DNA from 3 places in the Amycolatopsis sp. A1MSW2902 genome. Region 1 is predicted to be linked to each of the others. Evidence: riboswitches for the same ligand, from Rfam matches in the RefSeq annotation. Region 1 holds a riboswitch; each other region holds the start of a gene.
The links. Region 1 has a riboswitch for S-adenosylmethionine ahead of DMP23_RS11035 (aminotransferase class V-fold PLP-dependent enzyme). Riboswitches for the same ligand answer to the same signal wherever they lie in the genome.
Positions count from the first base shown of each region.

Region 1 (7,008 bases):
GACCGGGCAGATCATGAACGTGGTCGTGCTGTTCGCCTTGCTGTCCACGCTGAACACCAACATGTACGGCGCGGCCCGCATGGTGTACTCGCTGGCGCGCCGCGGTCACGCACCGCGCGCACTGACCAAAGTGGACCGCAACGGCGTGCCCGTCTTCGCGGTCGCGGCCTCGGTGCTCTTCGGGTTCGTCGCCGTGGCGCTGAACGCGCTCTGGCCGGACACCGTCTTCCAATACCTGCTCAACGCGGTCGGCTCGGTGCTGCTGATCGTGTGGATCCTGGTCGCCTGCACGCAGTTGCGGGTGCGCAAGCAGCTAGAACGCACCGCGCCGGAGAGCCTGACCGTGCGCATGTGGGGCTTCCCGTACCTGACCTGGGCGACGCTCGCCGCGATGATCGCGATCCTGGCGGTGATGACCGGCGACGCCGACGCCCGGATCCAGCTGATCAGCTCAGGCGTCCTCGTGGCGGCGCTGGTCGTGGCCGGGATCTGCTGGCAACGCGCCCGCCGGGCGGCTGATCAGACTGTATAACGACCTATACGGCCTGGCGTTGATCACGAATCCGTCGCGTTCCCCGAGGTAACGCCCGGTCCCGCGCTGCGATGGGCAAGCTGAGCCACGGACGCGGGCGGACCGCGTGGGCGAGGGGGAGGCGACGGTGAGTCCTGCCGGGAAGAAGGGCGTGCTGATCGGGGGCGCGCTGGTCGTGGTCGCGATCGTCGTGGCCGCGGTCGTGCTGCTCAACGGCAGCGGAACGACAGCGGCCTCACCAGGCGCGGAGACTGCCTCGACGGCCGCGGCGCCAAGCGACCCGACGTCGGCGGCCCGCACCTACCTGCTCGCTTTCGCGGGGAAGGACGCCGACGCCGCCAGCAAAGCCACCGACGCTCCGATGGACGCCTCTACCGCACTGCAGGACGCGTGGGCGATGCTCAAGCCCAAGGAACTGACCGCGAAGCTCGGCGACGTCGGCGCGGCGCAGGGCGACAAGGCCACCGCCGGCTACACGATCACCTGGAACCTCGGCCCCGGCCACGTCTGGACGTACACCGGCAGCCTCGGGCTCGTCCAGGCGCAGGGCAAGTGGCGGGTCCACTGGGCCCCGACGGTGCTGCACCCCAAGCTGGAAGCGGGGCAGCGGCTGGCGATCGCGTCCTCGGACGTCCCGGCGGTCGTCGACCGCGACGGCAAACCGCTCGTCGTCTCCGGCGGCGGGGGACTGAAGCTGGCCGACGACAAGGCGTTCCCGCTGCTCCGTTCGGCGCTCACCGGGCACGGGCAGTCGTCCGAAGCCTTCGCGGTCGAGCGCGTGGATGCCTCGGGCAAGAACCTGGAGGCGCTGTTCGGAAACCCCGAAGGCGACCACAAACCGGCTGCCACCGGGCTCAGCGTCGCGACGCAGAACGCGGCTCAGGCAGCGGTCGACGGGTATCACGGCAAGGCCGTTCTCGTCGCCATCCAGCCGTCCTCCGGCGACTTGCTCGCGGTGGCGCAGAACGCCAGCGTCACCAACGCGGCGTCGGCGTTCAGCGGCCAGTACGCGCCGGGGTCGACGTTCAAGATCGTCACCGCGACCGCGGCGCTGGAAGCCGGGATCGTCACGCCGGATTCCACGGTTCCGTGCCCGCTGACCGACCGGATCGGCACCCGCACGCTCTCCAACGAGGGGTTCGACCTCGGCACGACGACCGTGCACAAGGCGTTCGCGAAGTCCTGCAACACCACGTTCGCCCGGCTCGCGTCGCAGCTGCCCGCCGACGGGCTCGCGAAGGCGGCCACCCAGTTCGGCCTCAACGCCGACTTCTCGATCGAGGGCCTGTCCACCGAGATGGGCCGCGTCGACCCGGCGGCGAACGCGGACGAACAGGTCGAGGACGGCATCGGCCAGGGAAAGGTGCAGGTCAGCCCGATGGGAGCGGCGGTGATGGCGGCGACCGCGGCGTCCGGGCGCGCGGTCGTGCCGCGGCTGTGGGAGGACGGCACCAAGGTCAACACCGGCTACCACCCGCCGTCCGGCCCGGTCCTGGCGGCGCTGCGCGGGATGATGCGCGAGGTCGTCACCGGCGGCACGGCTACCGGCCTGGCACACTCCGGCCCGGTGTTCGGCAAGACCGGCACCGCGCAGTTCGGCGACGGTGCGGAGGCACACGGCTGGTTCGTCGGCTACCGCGGCGACCTGGCGTTCGCGGTGTTCCTGGAGGGAGCCAACGACTCCAAACCGGCCGTCTCGCTGGGTGCCAAGTTCCTCGACGCGCTGTAGGGACTCAGCAGCGCGGGTGTGCGGCGGGTTCCTCTCCCGTTGAAAGTCCGTGAAGGGCTCCTTGAGGGAATCTGATTCCCTCAAGGAGCCCTTCACGGACCTCGCAACCGCGCCAGCTCCGCGAGCCGCGATGCGTGTCGGCGGGTGCGGAGAAGCCACGAAGCCCGGCTGATGCCGCGCGTCGCGGCAACCAGGGCGCACGCCGCGGCTGCTGAGAAACCTCACTTCGGCCGCGGCCGAAGCGTCCCCGCTCTACCGTGGGCACATGGAAACCGTCGCATTGGCCGAGGTCGCCGCCGTGCTCGCCGACCCGAGCCGCGCGACCATGTGTCTCGCCCTGCTCGACGGGCGGGCCTGGACGGTCGGCGAACTGGCCGCCGCGGCGCGGATCGCGGTGTCTACGGCCAGCGAGCACGTGACGCGGCTGGCCGAGGCCGGGTTCGTCGCCCGGGTGAAGCAGGGGCGGCACGCGTACGTGCGGCTCGCGAATCCGCGGGTCGCGGAGCTGATCGAGCATTTGGCGCAGCATGCCGAACTGAAACGGCCGTCCGGGCTCCGGACTTCGTTGCGGGTGCAGCGTTTGTCGTTCGCGCGCAGTTGCTACGACCATCTCGCCGGGACCCTCGGCGTCGCCTTGCGGGACGGGATGGTCGAGCGGGGCCTGATCGACGTGTCGGACGGGCTCGCGCTCACCGACGCCGGACGCGACGTGCTGGCCGAGCTCGGCGTCGCGGTGCCGGATCGGCCACGGCGGCCGCTGTTGCGCGACTGTCTGGATTGGACAGAGCGGCGGGAGCACCTCGCCGGCGCGGTCCCGGCGGCGGTGCTGGAGCGGGCGGTCGAAGCGGGATGGCTGACGCGGGACCAGCAGCGCGCGGTCCGCGTCCTGCCAGGCGCGCAGGGGCCGTTCGCCGCGCTCGGTGTCGATCTCGCGACGGTGAGTGCCGCCGAGGCTTCGTAACACACCGGCGAGGTCCCCCGGACCGGTGGTGCGCGCTCGGGAACCGGACACTGCCTCACTATTCTGGACGCCTGCGGGCGACCGGGAGGGAGGCGGAGGGTGAACGAGCTTCCCCTGGTGCTGGGCGTCGGAGCGCTGGTTCTCGTCGTCTCGGTCGTCGCGGTGCGGGTGTCCATCCGGCTCGGATTCCCGTCGCTGCTGCTGTATCTCGGGATCGGCGTCGTGCTCGGCGAAGCCGGGTTCGGCATCCGCTTCGACAATCCGGCGCTCACCCAGTCCCTCGGGCTCGCCGCGCTCGTCCTGATCCTCACCGAGGGCGGGCTCACCACGCGGTGGTCCGCGGTGAAACCCTCGCTGGGGCCCGGAATCCTGCTGTCCACAGTGGCCGTGGTGATCAGCATCGCGGTCACCGGCGCGGCATTGCACTGGCTGCTCGGCCTCGACTGGCGGCTCGCCCTGCTGTGGGGCGCGGTTCTCGCGTCCACCGACGCCGCGGCGGTGTTCTCCGTGCTGCGCATGGCCGGGGTCGGGAAACGGCTCGTCGGCGCGCTGGAACTGGAATCCGGCATCAACGACGCGCCCGCCTACATCGCGGTCGTCGTGCTCGCGTCCGGCGAGGCGGTCGACTGGTCGCTGCCGCTGCTGGTGGTCTACGAACTGCTCACCGGCCTCGTGCTCGGCCTCGCGTTCGGCTGGCTGGGCGCGCAGGCGCTGCGCCGGGCCGCGCTCCCGGCGACCGGCCTGTACCCGCTCGCCACGGTCGCGGTGTGCGTGCTCGCGTACTCCTCGGGTCAGCTGGCGCACGCGTCCGGCCTGCTCGCCACCTACGTCGCAGGCCTGGTGCTGGGGAATTCCAAGCTGCCGCACCGGTCGGACACCCTGTCGTTCGCCGAAGGGCTCGGCTGGCTCGCGCAGATCGGGCTGTTCGTGCTGCTCGGCCTGTTCGCGTCGCCGACCCGGCTGCTCGAAACGCTCATCCCCGGCCTGGTCGCGGGCGCGGTGGTGTTGCTGCTCGCCCGGCCGCTGTCGGTGGTCCTGTCGCTGCTGCCGTTCCGTTTGCCGTGGCGGGATCAGGTGTTCCTGTCCTGGGCGGGGTTGCGCGGTGCGGTGCCGATCGTGCTCGCGATGATCCCCCTGTCCGAGGGCGTGCCCGGTGCGCAACGGCTCGTGGACGCGGTTTTCGTGCTCGTCATCGTGCTCACCGTGCTGCAAGGCGCGACGCTCAGCCCGCTCGCGCGGATCCTCGGACTGGCGAAGGCGACGCAGGCGCACGAGATCGAGGTCGACGCCGCCCCGCTCGACGAACTCGGCGCCGAACTGCTGCAGGTGCGCATCCAGAAGGGGTCGAAGCTGCACGGCGTGTACCTGTCCGAGCTGCGGCTGCCCGCCGGGGCGACGGTCAGCCTCGTGGTGCGCGGCGGGACGGGCTTCACCCCGCAGAAAACGAGCCGCTTGCAGGTCGAGGACCAGCTTCTGGTGGTCACGACCGCCGCCGACCGCGACGCGACCGAACGGCGCATCCGTGCCGTCGATCGCGCCGGCCGCCTCGCGCGCTGGCACGGGGAATCCGGAGCCTGATCTTTCTGTCCTTTGTGGACACACCCTGTGACTGCCGTCTCAGATCACGAGACGGGTCTGGTTTCTCCCAGGGGTCGTCCGCTATCTTCGGTTTCAGGTCATGAGTGCCAGCGCGAAGCCCCGGCTTGCTGGCCGGCAACCCTCCTACCGCGGTGGGGTGCCCCGGGTGAGGACCAGGCCGGTCGCGCAGTGCGGCGGGCAAGCGCGGGCCCCTCGCCGGGGGTCCCCCGGAACGCCGAGGAGGCGCCGTCATGACTCTCGCACTCGACCGGTCCACGGAAACTGTTGCCGCTGCCGTTCCCGCTGTCGCCGGTGCGACGCTGCGGGTCCCGCTGGTCACCGGCGGCGACATCGGGTACGCCAACCTCGACCACGCGGCGAGCGCGCCGTGTCTGGACGCGGTGCGTTCGGCGGTCGACGAGTTCCTTCCCTGGTACGCCAGCGTGCACCGCGGCGCGGGCTTCGCTTCGCAGGTCTCGACGCGGCTGTACGAGCGGACGCGCGACGTGCTGCGCCGGTTCGTGGACGCTCGCAACGGCGACTCGGTGATCTTCACCCGCAACACCACGGACGCGTTCAACCTGCTGGCGAAAGCGTTGCCGCGCAAGACTTCCGTGGTGGTGTTCGACAGCGAGCACCACGCGGCCTTGCTGCCGTGGCGCGGCCCGAACGTCCGGCGCGTGCAGCTGCCGCGGACCCGGCTCGCCGCAGTGTCCGTTGTGGACGAAGCGCTCGCGGAATGCCCGCAGGGGCCGCGGTTGGTGGTCGTCGCCGGTGCGTCCAATGTGACCGGCGAGCTGCTGCCGGTGGCCGAGATCGCTGCGGTGGCCCGGAAACACGGCGCCCGGGTGGCCCTCGACGCCGCGCAGCTCGCTCCGCATCGGCAGATTTCGTTGCGGGAGCTGGATGTTGACTATGTTGCGCTGTCCGGGCACAAGCTGTACGCGCCCTTCGGGGCCGGTGCGCTGATCGGGCGCAGCGACTGGTTGCGGGCGGCCGAGCCGTACCTGGCCGGTGGTGGCGCTACGAAGCTGGTGACCGAGGAAGCCGTGGTGTGGAACAGCGGCGAGGAGCGGCACGAGGCCGGATCGCCGAATACCGTTGGCGTGTATGCGCTTGGAGTGGCCTGCGAGCAGCTGGCGGCTCAGTGGGATGCCGTGGGTTCGCACGAGGCCGTGTTGCTGGAGCGGTTGCGCAAGGGTCTTGAGAGCTTGCCGGGGTTCGCCGAGCTGCGGTTCTTCGACGCGCCGGTGGACCGGGTCGGCACGGTGAGCTTCGTGGTCGACGGGTTCGAGCCCGGATGGCTGGCCGCGGTGCTGTCGGCCGAGTACGGAATCGGCGTGCGGGACGGGGCGTTCTGCGCGCACGTGGCCGCCCGGCGGTTGATCCGGGAAGCCGGAAGCCAGGGCCAGCAGGCGGTCCGGGTGAGCCTCGGGCTGGGGAGCACCGAGGAACACGTCGACCGCTTGGTGCTGGCACTGCGGCAGATCGTGGCCCGGGGAGCCCGCTGGGAGTACGCGAAGGTGGACGGGCGGTGGGCACCGGTCGGGGACCCGCGGGAGCTGCCGCCGTTCTGCGCCTGACCGGGCTGGGTTTAACCGCGTGAGCTCGCATTGTGGTCGAGTTGGGATCTGCAGGCGGCCCGGATCGCCTCTTTGATCTGCTCTTCGGTGCGGCCCCAGCCTCCGTCCCACTCTTCGTCCGCCAGCCAGACTTGGGCGAGCGGCAAGGAAGTGGCGCTCTCCGCGTAACCGGTGCGCAAGATAACCGCGTGCAGGTCGTTCAGCAGGCCGCGCTCGCTGAGATGGCCGTTGAGGAACAGCCGGGCCAGGTGAGTGAACGCGGCTTCGGCTGCGTCGGCCACCGCAGGAATGGGCGTGCGGCAGTCGGCTAAGGCCGCCTCCTGCACGTCGTGGATTTCCCGTGGTTCGCTGCGGGACAGCCCGGCCAGGTGGCGCAGGTGCTCGCCGTCCTCGCCGTCGGCCAGCCAGTGGGCGGCCCAGAGCGGGAGGTCGCTCGTGGGGGAGAGGTCGAGGGCGATCCAGGCCGCGGCCGCGGCGGGGGCGGGGATCTCGGCGGGCATGGCAGCGATGATGGCGGGCGAGGGGCCTCCGGGGCGACTGAATTCGGCCGCTGTGACCTGCTCGGGCGCGGTTGTGGACAATGGGGGTGTGAGCACCGATCCTTCGCCGTCCGAGTCCGAGGTCG
Region 1 covers NZ_QJPO01000001.1:2,427,548-2,434,555, forward strand. Annotated here, with positions in the region: gene DMP23_RS11015 (amino acid permease) at 1-532, shown strand, start outside; gene DMP23_RS11020 (penicillin-binding transpeptidase domain-containing protein) at 660-2,261, shown strand; gene DMP23_RS11025 (ArsR/SmtB family transcription factor) at 2,527-3,222, shown strand; gene DMP23_RS11030 (potassium/proton antiporter) at 3,322-4,800, shown strand; SAM riboswitch class IV at 4,897-5,011, shown strand; gene DMP23_RS11035 (aminotransferase class V-fold PLP-dependent enzyme) at 5,052-6,383, shown strand; gene DMP23_RS11040 (hypothetical protein) at 6,395-6,883, opposite strand; gene lspA (signal peptidase II) at 6,972-7,008, shown strand, end outside.

Region 2 (7,008 bases), 2.4 Mb from region 1:
AAACCGAGGAAACGGCCCGGCGCGACCACGATTTCCGTCTCGTCCCCGCTGCTGTCGCCGGATGGGTGGCCACCCTCGCCGGACTGCAACTCGGCTGGTGGATCGCGACAGCGATCGGTGCCGTAGCGGTGATCGGCGCGGCAGTGCTTCTAGTGCGCGGCCGTGCCAGATACCTCGGTGCCGGGGGAGCGCTGCTGCTGGTCGGACTCATTGCCGCAGTGCCAACCGCTCTGCGGATCCACGACGCATCATCCGACCCGTTGGGAGCCGCTGCCGCACATGGCGTCACAGCGACGCTGCGGGTCGAGATCAGCGAGCGCCCGCGGCCGATCCACCAAGCCGGATACGCCGACCAACAGGCGGGAACCCGGTCAGTGGCGATCCCGGCCCGAGTCGCAACGGCCACAGTGGACGGTCTGCCAGTCGAATCGACCGGCCGGGTTCTGTTGCTGGCACCGGTCGCGGAATGGAATCGTCTGCTGCCCGGCCAGGAGGTGACGACATCCGGTCGTCTCCTGCCCGCACGCGGCGGCGAACTAACCGCAGCAGTCCTCTCCGTGCGGGCCGCGCCAGCAGATATCGGTCCGGCACCGTGGTGGCAGCAAGCCGCCGCAGCTCTGCGGAACAGCTTGCATTCGCTGTGCGCGATCCTGCCGGAGGAACCCGCGGGCCTCCTGCCCGGACTGGTGCTAGGCGACACGAGCGCGTTGCCGCAACGGGTCGAAGGTGAGTTCAAAGCCTCCGGACTCACCCACTTGATGGCAGTGAGCGGTGGCAACCTTGTAATCATCGGCGGAGCCGTACTGCTGCTGTGCCGGTTGGTCCGAGCAGGTCCGAGATTTTCCGCAACAGCGGCTGGAGCCTGCCTAGTGGGATTTCTCGTCCTGGTGGGTCCTGAACCGAGTGTGGTGCGGGCTGGCGTAATGGGCGGCATCGGCCTGCTCGCGCTGGCCCTGGGACGGCGTGGTTCAGCGTTGCCCGCATTGGCCTTCGCCGTTTGTGTACTGGTGGCGTGGGATCCGACGATGGCGGGCAATTTCGGTTTCGCTCTTTCGGTTCTCGCCACGGCAGGGCTGGTGCTGCTCGCGCCGCGCTGGGCAGATTCGTTGGTGCGGCGGGGAGTCCCGCCCGGTTACGCCGAAGGGCTAGCCGTGCCGCTAGCCGCGTTCGTGGTCACCGCTCCCGTCATCGCCGGAATGGCGGGCACGGTCAGCCTGGTTTCGGTCGTGACCAATGTTCTTGCGGCACCAGTGGTCGCGCCGGTCACCGTGCTGGGAGTGCTGGCAACGGTCGTCGGCCCGTGGTGGCCAGGTGCGGGGCATCTGCTGATCCATCTAGCGGATCCGGAAGCCCGATGGCTGATCACCGTCGCCCGGCATGGCGCGAGAGCGCCGGGCGCGGCGCTCTCGTGGCCCGGAGGCTGGTGGGGAGGATTGTGCGCGGCGGTCCTGCTGGTCGCAATCGTGGTGGCGGCGCGGTTTCGCCGGCTGCGGCTGCTAGTGGCGATCGGACTGGTCGTCGTGCTGCTGACAGTCGTGCCGGCCAAAGTCTTGGTGCCTGGCTGGCCGCCGGACGGCTGGGCGATGGTGGAATGCGATGTCGGACAAGGAGATGCGGTCGTCCTGGCCACGGCCGAGCCTGGTCGCGCCGTGGTCGTCGACACCGGGCCGGAGCCAGGGCCGGTCGATGAATGCCTGCGGAGGCTGGGCGTCGAACGGGTGCCGTTGCTTGTGCTGAGTCACCTGCACGCGGACCACATCGGCGGTCTCGCCTCGGTATTCGACGGACGGGCGGTCGGGGCGATCGCGGTAGGGCCAGGGCGTGCGCCCGCGTGGGCGTGGCAGTCGGTCTCCGGCGAAGCGCGGCGTCGCGGCGTGCCACTGGTGCAGTTGAGCGACGGGCAGCGGCTGGAGTGGCCGGGGCTGTCGCTTGAGGTGATCGGTCCGCGCTACGCCACTACCCGTGCACCGGCGTTGCAGGACGGCACGATGATCAACAACAGTTCGGTCGTCCTGCGCGCCGACACCGCGGCTGGCCGGGTTCTGCTGACCGGAGACGTCGAGCTGGCGGCGCAGGCGGATCTGCTTGCCGAGGGCGTCGACCTGCGGGCAGACGTCCTGAAGGTGCCGCATCACGGGTCGAGGTATTCGCTGCCGCAGTTTCTCGCGGCGGTGCGGCCGCGCACGGCGCTGATCAGTGTCGGCGCGGGCAACGGATACGGACATCCGAGCAAGTCCACAGTGGACGTTCTCGGAACGATGGGAGTGCTGGTCACCCGGACCGATATCGACGGGGACACCGCCGTTCTGCCCGGAGGAAGCGGACCGGCGGTGGTGCGCCGGGGCGAGCCGCGGGGTCCGCCGCGGTAGTGCGGCGGACCCCGGGCCGGTGCGTCAGTAGCCGAGTGCCTTGGCGACGGCCGCGGCGGACGGCGGCACGGTGGCCTTCGGGCCGATGTGGTTCTCGACCGCGTCGAGGGTCTTGAGGCCGTCGCCGGTGATGAGGAGGACGGTTTCCGCGTCCGGGTCGAGCTTGCCGGTTTCGACGAGCTTCTTCGCGGTCGCCACGGTGACGCCGCCCGCGGTCTCGGTGAAGATGCCTTCGGTGCGCGCGAGCAGCCGAATGCCTTCGACGACCTCTTCGTCGGTGACGTCCTCGATCGCGCCGCCGGTGCGGTTGACCACGTCGAGCACGTACGGGCCGTCGGCCGGGTTGCCGATCGCGAGCGAACGGGCGATGGTGTCCGGCTTCACCGGCTGGACCACGTCGTGGCCGTTGCGGTACGCGGTGGAGACCGGCGAGCAGCCCGTGGCCTGCGCGCCGAACACCTTGTACGGGCTGGCGTCCACGAGACCGAGCTGGCCCAGCTCGCGGAAACCCTTGTCCACCTTGGTGAGCTGGGAACCGGAGGCGATCGGCACGACGATCTGCTCGGGGATGCGCCAGCCGAGCTGCTCGGCGACCTCGTAGGCGAGCGTCTTCGAGCCCTCGGAGTAGTACGGGCGGACGTTGACGTTCACGAACGCCCACTTCGGGTGCTCGCCGGCCAGTTCGGTGGCGAGCCGGTTCACGTCGTCGTAGTTGCCGTCGACGGCGATCAGGTCGCCGTCGTAGACCGCGGTGGTGAGGATCTTCGCGCGTTCGAGGTTCTTCGGGATCAGCACGACCGACCGCCAGCCGGCGCGGGCCGCCGCGGCGGCGGTCGCGTTGGCCAGGTTGCCGGTCGAGGGACACGCCAGGACCTCGAAACCGAACTCGCGGGCGGCCGCGAGCGCGACGGCGACCACGCGGTCCTTGAACGAGTGCGTGGGGTTGCCGGTGTCGTCCTTGACCCACACGCGCTTGAGGCCGAGCTCCTTCGCGAGCCGGTCGGCGCGCACGAGCCGGGTGCAGCCGGGTTCGGTGTTCGGGGTCTCCTCGACGGTCGAGGGGACGGGAAGGAGTTTCTTGTAACGCCAGATGTTGCGCGGGCCCGCCTCGATGTCCTCGCGGCGGACGCGGCCGAAGTCGTAGGCGACCTCGAGCGGCGAGAAGTCTTCGACGGAGACGAATTCCGGAGCGAGCGGCTGCCGGTGCCCTTCTTCCTTCGACACCAGTTCGACGGCCGGACCGAGGTCGATCGTCTTGTTGGCGGAGGTGGCGCTGAGGGCTGCAGTCATCGCGAGGTTCCTTTCCTCATCTGCCCCGCCGAAGCGGGCCGGAATTGGCACCGTGGTCGTCAGCTACCCCGCGATCGCGGGATGACAGGCTGTACGCCGGTTGCCGGGGCTTCGTCGGGCCGTTCCCTCTGCCCCTCTGGATGAGCGGTATTCGGTTGTCGGAGCGCCGGTGGGCGCGTCCTCGGCTACACCGTACGACATCCCGATCAGCTCGTGCCACGGAGGCGGCCCACATCACCGGAGCGGGCGGCCCGGCGGCCGGGTGAGAAGATGGCCGGGTGACCACCGCACCCGCGCCGCTGCACCTCGTCACGGGCGAGGAAGAACTGCTCATCGAACGGGCTGTGCGAGCGTCCCTCGACGCGGCCAAGGCCGCGGACCCGACGGCCGACCTCACGCGCATGCGGGTGTCCGATCTCACACCGCCTGTGCTGGCCGAGCTGGTGAGCCCGTCGCTGTTCGCCGAGGGGCGCGTGATCGTGCTGGAGTCGGCGCAGGACATCTCGCAGGAGCTGTCCGACGCGGTCCTCGCGTACGTGAAGGCGCCTGCCGACGGCATCGTCCTCGTGGTCGTGCACAGCGGCGGCGGGCGGAGCAAAGCCGCCAAAGCGCTGCCGGGCGCGTTGAAAAAGGCGGGCGCGGAAATCACCGAATGCCCGAAGCTCACCAAACCGGCCGAGCGCGAGGCGTTCGTCCGCAACGAGGTGCGCCGCGCGGGCGGCAAGATCGACGCCGCGGGCCTGATGGCGCTGCTCGACTCGGTCGGCTCGGACCTGCGCGAACTGTCCTCGGCGGCGACGCAGCTGGTCGCCGACACCGGGGGAGTCGTCGACGAGCGGGCGGTCCGCCGCTACCACACCGGACGCGCCGACGTGACCGGCTTCGCGGTGGCCGAGAAGGCCGTCGCGGGCGACCGGGCCGCCGCGATGGAGTCGCTGCAGTGGGCGATGCAGCTGGGCGTCCCGCACGTCCTGATCGCCGACGCGCTGGCCGACGCGGTGCGCACGATCGCTCGCGTGTCCGCGGCCGGGCGCGGCAACCCGAACCAGATGGCGGGCGAACTCGGCATGCCGCCGTGGAAGATCCGCAAGGCGCAAGGGCAGTCCCGCGGCTGGGGCCAGGACGGCCTGGCGACCGCGATGCGCGTCGTGGCGCGGCTGAACGCCGAGGTCAAGGGTGCGGCGGCCGACGCGAACTACGCGTTGCAGCGCGCGGTCCTCGACGTGGTCGCGGCCAAGGGAGACCGCTGACGTCCCGGCGCCGGGAACGCCTTGAGGAGAGCCGAGCCGGTCCCCAGGACACGGAAAGGCCCGGCAGCCGAAGCCGCCGGGCCTTTCCGAAAGACTGCGCTCAGAGCTGGTTCGCGCGCTTCGCGAGAGCCGACTTCTTGTTCGCGGCCTGGTTGGCGTGGATGACGCCCTTGGTGACGGCCTTGTCGAGCTTGCGAGCGGCGTCGCGCTGCAGTTCGAGGGCCTTGTCCTTGTCACCGGCTTCGGCGGCCTCGCGGAACTTGCGGATCGCGGTCTTCACCGAGGACCGGATCGCCAGGTTGCGCTGCCGCGCCTTCTCGTTCGTCGTGATGCGCTTGACCTGCGACTTGATGTTGGCCATGGAGGCGTTCCTCTTTCACTCGGTGAAGGTCGCTGCCGCGTTCGTGTGGCTCCGGATCAGTCCCGAGGGACTGCCGGGTTTCCTCCCTGACGGAATGCCGCACGGCAACAGTCGAAAATCTTAACAGCCCTGTTCGCGGCGTTGCCGACGGCCCCGGAGCAGGCAAACGCTCGGCATCGCGCCCCCGTCTCGGTTACGGTGGGGTCCGGTAGTGCCTAGGGTTCCGTCGCCTGCCCGTGGTCCCGCAGAGCGGGTCGCGAAGACAACGAGGGCGGGCGGGCCTGGTCCGAGCGGCACCTTCGGCGGGAGACAGAGCCCCGCCGTTCATCTGACGGGACAAAAGCCTGGAGGACCCGGTCTTCAGCGTGCGCTGAAAACCTGAAGGGGTCCGGATGAACACCACAGCCCTCGCCATGGTCCTCGTCGCCGCGGTCGTGCACGCCGTGTGGAACCTTGCCGCCAAACGGGTTTCCGGCGGCCCGCGGTTCGTCTGGCTATACTACACGGTTTCCGCGGCGGCGATGCTCCCGGTGATCGCGGTCGCGCTGGCCGTCGAACCGGAACGTCCACAGTGGACCTGGCTGCTCGCCGCCGCGGGCACCGCGGTCCTGCACGTGGCGTACGGGATCGTGCTGCAGCGCGGATACGAGGTCGGCGACCTGTCCATCGTCTACCCGCTGGCCCGCGGGACCGGGCCGCTGGTGTCGGTGCTCGTCGCTGTCACGGTCCTGGGCGAACGGCCTGGCGTGCTCGGGCTGATCGGGGCGTTCCTCGTCGTCGCGGGCGTCCTGGTGATCAGCCTCGGCGGCGGCACCGGCAACGCCCGGGCCCGCCGCGCGGGGGTGTTCTACGGCGTCGCCACCGGCGTCGTCATCGCCGCTTACACGCTCTGGGACGCGCACTCGGTCACGTCGCTCGGCGTGCCTCCGCTCGTCTACTTCGGCGGCGGCGCGATCGGCCAGAGCATCCTGCTTGCCCCGACCGCGGCGCGCGGCCGGTCGGAGATCAAGCGGCTGTGGCGCGACCATCGGCGCGAGGTGCTGATCGTCGGGCTCGCCTCGCCGGCCAGCTACCTGCTGGTCCTGTACGCCCTGCGGATCGCGCCGGTCAGCCTGGTCGCGCCGGCGCGCGAGCTGTCGATCGTCTTCGGCGGGGTCGCCGCCTGGCTCGTGCTCCGCGAGCGCAACGCGGTCCGCCGCCTCGCCGGATCGCTGGTCGTGCTGGCCGGGATCGCTGCGATTGCGGTCGCCTGAGCCGCTCGGGTAGGCAGGAACCATGGACGTACTGAGCAGCCGGGTGCTGATCCACCCCCGCGACCACGAGGTGTCCACCGCGTTCTACCGCGACGCCCTCGGCCTCGCGATCGAGCGCGAGTTCCCCGGCGGCACGCGGTTTTTCGCCGGCGGCGGGTCGATCGAGGTGGTCGGCACGGGCGAGGAGGGGCCCGGTCCGGACGTCAATCTGTTCCTGCAGGTCCGCGATCTCCCGGCGACCCTGGCCGAACTGGCCGGACGCGGGGTCGAACCGGTGCGCGAGGCCCGGCGCGAGCCGTGGGGCACCGACGAGGCGTGGATCGCCGACCCGGACGGGCTGCGGATCGTGCTCGTCGAGGTCCCGGAGGACCATCCGTTGCGCCGCGACAAGCGCTAGCCCGGTTTCACGGCCCGGAGCTGGGCGGCGAGCGCGGCGAATCCGGGCGGATCCCAGGTCCAGGTCTGCAGGTCGGTGAATCCCGCTG
Region 2 covers NZ_QJPO01000001.1:4,858,584-4,865,591, reverse strand. Annotated here, with positions in the region: gene DMP23_RS22225 (ComEC/Rec2 family competence protein) at 1-2,369, shown strand, start outside; gene thrC (threonine synthase) at 2,394-3,659, opposite strand; SAM riboswitch class I at 3,673-3,806, opposite strand; gene holA (DNA polymerase III subunit delta) at 3,938-4,909, shown strand; gene rpsT (30S ribosomal protein S20) at 5,010-5,270, opposite strand; gene DMP23_RS22205 (DMT family transporter) at 5,663-6,523, shown strand; gene DMP23_RS22200 (VOC family protein) at 6,546-6,920, shown strand; gene DMP23_RS22195 (class I SAM-dependent methyltransferase) at 6,917-7,008, opposite strand, start outside.
Region 2: linked by a shared signal. The riboswitch ahead of thrC (threonine synthase) and the one ahead of DMP23_RS11035 (aminotransferase class V-fold PLP-dependent enzyme) in region 1 are both predicted to bind S-adenosylmethionine.

Region 3 (7,008 bases), 6.0 Mb from region 1:
TGGTCCAGACCGAGGTCGCCGACCGGATGGTGGCCGGGCCAGGGAGCCGCACTTACGGCGTGCCGAGCGTGAAGCTCGCTTGGTACGGGCCCGCGCGCAAGGTGGCCGCCGTGCCGCGCGCGGTGTTCTGGCCGGTGCCGAACGTCGATTCCGCTCTGGTCTCGTTCACCCGGACCGACCCGGTTTCCGGAGTGGATCGGGCCCGGCTGTTCGCGGTGGTCGACGCGGCGTTCTCCCAGCGGCGCAAGACATTGCGGGCCGCGCTGGCCGGGTGGGCTGGTTCCGCCGAGCGGGCTGGCGAGTTGCTCGCCGAGGCGGGGATCGACCCGAAGACGCGCGGGGAGCAGTTGGACGTGCACGCTTTCGCGCGGATCGCGGCTGCCGGAATGTGACCCACCTCCCCCAGGGTGCTCGCCCTGCGACTTCCAACGGCGGCGTCGGAGCAGGTATTCCCTGGTTTCGCCGCGTTCTCCGATGATCTTGTGTCGTCGCTGATTGTGGGTCATTCCCTGCTGCTTGGCTACGCTTGGTGACCACGCGAGCACGGCTGAAACAGCCGCCCACCTGTGACGAGCAGCTCGGCATTCGGGGGAGTCGGACTGCTCCACGCCCGGGATTGTTCCGCGGGGCTGACCCGAGGTGCTTCGCTTCGCTGACCTATCTCGGCTCGGTCGAGGCCCCGGTGCACCGCGCGTCGAGGCCCGCGAACCATCGCCCCTTGACAACGAGAAAACTCTTGTTCCACAAAGATCCTTGATCGTCCACAGTGGAACAAACCCGTCCGCCGCCGGTGCCCGTGGCGAGCGTTTCGCAGGTCGAGGCACTGTTCGGCGGCCGAGGTTCCGGGCTTCCGGTTTTTGGACGCGGTGTTCCGGTATGCGGGCACCACCAGACGTGTGATCTGCACCAACGCGCTTGCGTTCAGCCAATGGGATCGGCTTTACTCGAAAGCGTCCATCCCGAGCGACTGAGAGACCTGGCTCGCCGAAGTCGCAGCAACCACCCTCCGCAGGGCAGGTGCTACCGCCAGGACCGATGGAGGCTGTTTTCGATGAAGAGGGTCACCCGCCCGCTCCTGCTGACCCGCCGGCGCGTAGTCGACGAAGGTCGCCGCTCGGTATGTGCGTGTCAACGCTCCATGGTCATCGCCTGATCGTTTTTTCCGCAGTTTCTTGCGCCGTCCACAGTGGACGGTAATTCGATGACGCCTGGCGCGCCCGGAATCGGCGCCGCGCCTCGTTTGCCTGGAGCCCTTTCGTGATCACTGTCGAAAACGTGTCCAAGTCCTTTCCCTTCCACGGAAATCGGGTCGCCGCGCTGCGCGATGTGAGTGTCGACGTGCAAGCCGGTTCGCTGTTCGGGGTCGTGGGTCCGTCCGGTTCCGGCAAGTCGACCCTCGCCCGTTGCATCGCGCTGCAGGAGCGCCCCGACCGCGGCGTCGTGCGGCTCGACGGCCTCAACACCGCGACGCTCGACGGCAAGCGGCTGCGGGAGATCCGCCGCCAGCTGGGCGTCGTCGGGACCAAGCCGGAGCTGATCGCCGAGCGCACCATCGCGGGCAACATCGCCAGCCCGCTGGAGCAGCTCGGCGTCGACGGCCCGCAGCGGCGCAGCCGGGTCGGCTCGCTGCTCGACCTCGTCGGCCTCACCGCCCGCGCCGGGCAGAAGCCGGAAGAACTCACCGACGGCCAGCTCCGCCGGGTCGCGGTCGCCAGGGCGCTCGCCGCCGGACCGGCTGTGCTGCTCGCCGACGACCCGACCGCCGGGGTCGCGGCCGAGGACGCGGGCGCGGTGCTCGCTGTGCTCGACCGCGCGCGGGCCGAGCTGGGCGTGACGGTCGTCGTCACCACGCCGGACGCGGACGTCGTCCGCCGGGTCTGCGACGACGTCGCGGTGCTCGACAACGGCGCGATCGTCGAGCGCGGCACGGTGCTCGACCTCATCTCGACGCCGGACAGCTGGACCGCGCAAGCGGTGCTGCCGTCAGTCGAGACCTCGCGCGCCCAGTCCGCGAAGTACGACCGCGCGGTCGACGTCGTGCTGATCGGTTTCGCTTCGGTGGGCGCCCTGCTGCCTGAGGCGGCCAGCCGGTTCGACGTGGAGCTCGCCACCATCGGCGGCGGCCTCACCCGCATCGGGGACACCCCGATCGCCCGGTTCCGCCTCGGCGTCCGCGGCGAGCGGGCCGACGCCGCGCTGTCCTGGATCTCCGACCGGGGCGCGCACGTGAGCCAGCCGGCTCGCGGTCCGCAGAGCGTCGTCGCCGCCTGATTTCCCTTGAACTGAGCGGTTTTCCGAGGGCCGTCCCATGCGATGGGGCGGCCCTCGCCGCGTTCGCGGGACGCGTCGCCCGAGAAATCAGGTCGCCGGGTCAAAGTTTCAGGACAAGTGTCCTGCATTCTGTCCATTGTGGTCGTTCCGGCGCAGGATCTCCGCCAGCTCCGGATCCGCGTGCGCCTCGGCGGTCTGTTTCCACCTCGTCACGAGGGCGGCGAACGGCACCGGGTTGCCGAGGGATTCGGCTCGCTCCAGGGTTTCGGCCAGTTCGCCGACGAATGTCCGTACTTCTTCCGCGGACAGGTACCGCGCCCACGGGAACGCGGCGGGCAGCGCCTCGGCGGCGAGCGCGGCGGTCTCGGCGCTGCGGCGCATCAGTTCCGCGAGGATCGTGACGGTCGCCGAAAACCCGGCCGCCGCCTGTTCGGCGCGTTCGGCGGTCACGAGCAGCAGATCGGGTTTGTCCTTCTCCCGTCGGCGAATCCGGACCGAACGGGTCGGCGAACCTTCGAGCCGCTCGACGACCCGGCGCGGGTGCAGGGACAGCTCGGACAGGTTGACCTCCGGCGCGCGCATAGTTCCAAAGTAGTTCCAAATTAGTCCGGATGGCCACTCCGGAGCGACGGTTGGGGGAACTTCCGTGCCGACGTTTTCTCCTGGCGACACCTGGTCAGCGCCAGCCACGTAGGCTGGACGGGTGCTCGCCGTCGTACCACCACCAGTCACCGTCCGGGTCCCGGCCAAGGTCAACCTGCACCTGGCCGTCGGCGACCTGCGGGCGGACGGGTTCCACGAGCTGGTCACCGTCTTCCAGGCGCTTTCGCTCACCGACGAGGTGACCGTCGCCGCCACCGACGAGCCAGGGCTCGAGGTGTACGGCGAGGGGGAGCGCACGGTGCCCACCGACGGCGCCAACCTCGCCTGGCGAGCGGCACGCGAGCTGGCCTCCTACGCCGGACGGCCGGACGCGGATGAGCCGAAGGTGCGAATCGTGCTGCGCAAGGGCATTCCGGTCGCCGGCGGCATGGCGGGCGGGAGCGCGGACGCGGCGGCGGCGCTGGTCGGGCTCTCGTCGCTCTGGAAGCTCGACATCACCCGCGACGAGCTGGCCACCATCGCCGGCCGGCTGGGCAGCGACGTGCCCTTCGCGCTGTACGGCGGCACTGCGCTCGGCACCGGCCGCGGCGAGCAGCTCGTTCCGGTGCTCGCGCGCCACACGTTCCACTGGGTGCTGGCCTTCGACGAGGAAGGCCTGTCCACGCCCAAGGTGTTCGGCGAACTCGACCGGCTGCGCGCCGACGGCAAACCGCCGCGGATCGGGTCGCACACGCCGGTCGTGGAGGCGCTCGCGTCGGGTGATCCTCGCCAACTAGCCCTGTTGCTCGGCAACGACTTGCAGGCGGCCGCGGTGTCGCTGCGGCCCGGCCTGCGCCGCACGCTGCGCGCCGGGGTGAACGCGGGAGCGCTCGCCGGATGCGTGTCCGGCTCCGGGCCGACGTGCGCGTTCCTGTGCTCCGACGCGGAAACCGCGGTCGAGGTGGCCGCTGAGCTGTCCGGCGCGGGAGTGTGCCGGACGGTGCGGGTCGCGCACGGCCCGGTGCCGGGGGCCCGGGTGGTCGGCGGCGACGACGCCCCGCGCAACGCGCCGCCGCGCGTGCACGCCTGAAAGCTCGAATCAACAGTCCACAGTGGAAAGGATCCGGATGGCCAACCTGGTCAACCTGGAATCGGTGAGCAAGTCCTACGGCGTGAAGCCGTTGCTGGACAACGTTTCCCTCGGCGTCGCCGAGGGGCAGCGCATCGGCGTCGTCGGGCTCAACGGCGGCGGCAAGACGACGCTGCTCGAAGTCCTTTCCGGACTGAGCGAGCCGGATTCCGGCCGGGTGAGCCAGGTGCGCGACCTGCGGATGGCGGTGGTCACCCAGCGCACCGAACTGCCCGCGGGCAGCACGGTCGGCGACGTGGTGCTGCAGCGCTACGGGGCCGAGCACGAATGGGCCGCCGACGCGCGCGTCCGGTCTATTGTGGACGGTCTGGGCATCACCGCGATCGGCCTCGAGACCCCGACCGCGAACCTGTCCGGCGGCGAACGCCGCCGCGTCGCGCTGGCCGCCGCGCTGACCGGCGAACTGGACCTCGTGGTGCTCGACGAGCCCACCAACCACCTTGACGTCGAAGGCGTGCGCTGGCTCGCCGACCATCTGCTGGGCCGCCGGATCGCGGTCGTGGTCGTGACCCACGACCGGTGGTTCCTCGACACCGTCGCGAGCCTCACCTGGGAGGTCGCGAACGGCCGGGTCGAGCAGTACGAAGGCGGTTACGCCGACTGGATTTTCGCGCGCGCCGAACGCGCCCGCCTCGCCGCGACCGCGGAGGAGAAGCGGCAGAACCTGGCGCGCAAGGAATTGGCGTGGCTGCGGCGCGGACCGCAGGCGCGTTCCTCGAAGCCGCGGTACCGCGTCGAAGCCGCCGAGGCGCTGATCGCCGACGTGCCGCCGCCGCGCGATTCGGTGGAGCTGATGGCGTTCGCGAAACGCCGGCTCGGCAAGACGGTGCTGGAGCTGGAAGACGCGTCGCTGCGGGTCGGCGACCGGACCTTGCTCGACCACGTCACGTGGCGGATCGGCCCTGGCGACCGGATCGGTCTCGTCGGCGTGAACGGCTCCGGCAAGACCACGCTGCTGAAGCTGCTGGGCGGCGACGTCGAATCGCCGACCGGACGGCGGGTGCAGGGCAAGACGGTCGCGCTCGCGCACCTGCGCCAGGAACTCGACGACCTGCCCGCCGATCTTCGCGTGCTGCAAGCGATCGAGCAGATCTCCGGCCGCGTCGTGTTCGGCAAGCAGGAGATGACCGCGTCGCAGCTCGGCGAGAAGCTCGGGTTCCCGGCGGCTCGGCAATGGACGCCGGTCGGCGACCTGTCCGGTGGCGAACGCCGCCGGCTGCAGCTGTGCCGGTTGCTGATGGCCGAGCCGAACGTGCTACTGCTGGACGAGCCGACGAACGACCTGGACATCGACACCCTGCAACAGCTCGAAGACCTGCTCGACGGCTGGCCGGGCACGATGGTGGTGGTCTCGCACGACCGGTACCTGGTCGAGCGCGTCTGCGACGCCACGTACGCGCTTCTCGGCGACGGCAAGGTCACCCACCTGCCGGGCGGAATCGAGGAGTACCTGCAGCGCCGCGCCCGCGCGAAGGAGGCCGCGCCGCGTCGCGAGGCGCCTCCGGCGGAGAAGACCGAGGCCAAGCGCAGTGCGGCGGAAACCCGTGCGGCGCAAAAGGAATTGGGCCGGTTGGAGCGGAAGCTGGACCAGCTCGCGAAGCGCGAAGAGAAGCTGCACGCCGCGCTGGCGGAGGCGGCGACCGACCCGGAGAAGCTGATCGAGCTGAACACCGACCTGAAGGCCGTCCTGGCCGAGAAGGACGACGTCGAAGCGCGGTGGCTGGAGACGTCCGAACTCGCCGAGTGACAATCGGCGGATGGACGACGACGTTCCGCGGCTGTCGACGCTGCCCGCCGACACCACGTCGGTGCTGCGGCTGATCGCGTATTTCGACGCGTTGACCGGCCTCGCGCCTGACGCGGTGGTCCGGTTGGCAGCGCTCGTCGCGGGCTGTTCGGTCGGTGCCGTGATCGACGGCGAGAGCGTGTGGTTCGACGGCGCGGGTTTGCCGGTTTCCGGCCCGCCATTGGACGACGTCCAGATCGACCGGCCAGCGCCGCATCCGCTCGACGTCGTCCTGCTCGACCAACTCCGCCGCGCCCTGCGCGCGACCCGGCCCACCTCGCCTCTCCGGCTCGGCGAACCCGGTCTGCTGGAGATCGCCGTCTCGGACCGCGAACAACGCCGGGATCGCTTGCGCGCACTGCATTTGCTCGGCTACGACCTGGATCAGCCCGTCGTCGCGCTCGTCCTCGCCGGTGCTCCGGAGGAAGGCCTGGACGCGCTCGCCCGCGCCGGTGCCGGACGGCTGCAACACCACCGCCTAGGCCGCCTGACCCTCGCACTGACCCAAGGCGGTCCAGCCCCGCGCGAACTGGCCGGGCACCTGCACGACGACCTCGCCGCCCGCCATCCCGCCTCGACCGGACTGGACCGAGCCGTGGACGTCTGGATCGGCCTCGGCGAACCAGCAGCGGCGGCCGACGCACCCGTGTCGTGGCAGCAAGCCCGCACCGCGCTGCGCTTCGCATCGTCCACTGTGTTCGGTCGCCGGGCCGTGCCGTACGGACCGCTCGGAGTCCTTGTCCTGCTTGCGGAACTGCCGCCGTCCCGGCTCGCGGCGACCCCCGGCGTCGCGGCCCTCGAAGCCCACGCCCGCACCCCCGGCGGCGCGCTCGACGTCGAAGCGCTCGAGTCGTACTGCGTGTTCGGTGCGCTCCGGCGGACGGCGACCGAACTGAACCTCCACCACAGCACCGTCGCCGCTCGCCTGGACCGGATCGAAGCGGCGACCGGCTGGCGGCTCGAGGACGCGATGGACCGGTTCCAAGCGACGTTCGCGCTGCTGGCGCGCCGGTTGGTGACCTCGGATCGCACGCTGGGCGACGTCGGGTAGGCGACGCCCGTCGCCCGGACCGGCCGGATCCGGCGACGCGCGTCGGCTGACCCGCCGGGGCTCGCCAGCGACGATCGAGCACGCGCAACGACGCGCGTTTCCGGAGGGACGCCCATGATCGACCCCACCCGCACCTGGCAGATGCTCGAACAGCGGCTCGAGACGACC
Region 3 covers NZ_QJPO01000001.1:8,441,151-8,448,158, forward strand. Annotated here, with positions in the region: gene rsmA (16S rRNA (adenine(1518)-N(6)/adenine(1519)-N(6))-dimethyltransferase RsmA) at 1-392, shown strand, start outside; SAM riboswitch class I at 952-1,042, shown strand; gene DMP23_RS39655 (methionine ABC transporter ATP-binding protein) at 1,258-2,271, shown strand; gene DMP23_RS39660 (hypothetical protein) at 2,380-2,853, opposite strand; gene DMP23_RS39665 (4-(cytidine 5'-diphospho)-2-C-methyl-D-erythritol kinase) at 2,975-3,943, shown strand; gene DMP23_RS39670 (ABC-F family ATP-binding cassette domain-containing protein) at 3,981-5,750, shown strand; gene DMP23_RS39675 (PucR family transcriptional regulator) at 5,761-6,840, shown strand; gene DMP23_RS39680 (nuclear transport factor 2 family protein) at 6,955-7,008, shown strand, end outside.
Region 3: linked by a shared signal. The riboswitch ahead of DMP23_RS39655 (methionine ABC transporter ATP-binding protein) and the one ahead of DMP23_RS11035 (aminotransferase class V-fold PLP-dependent enzyme) in region 1 are both predicted to bind S-adenosylmethionine.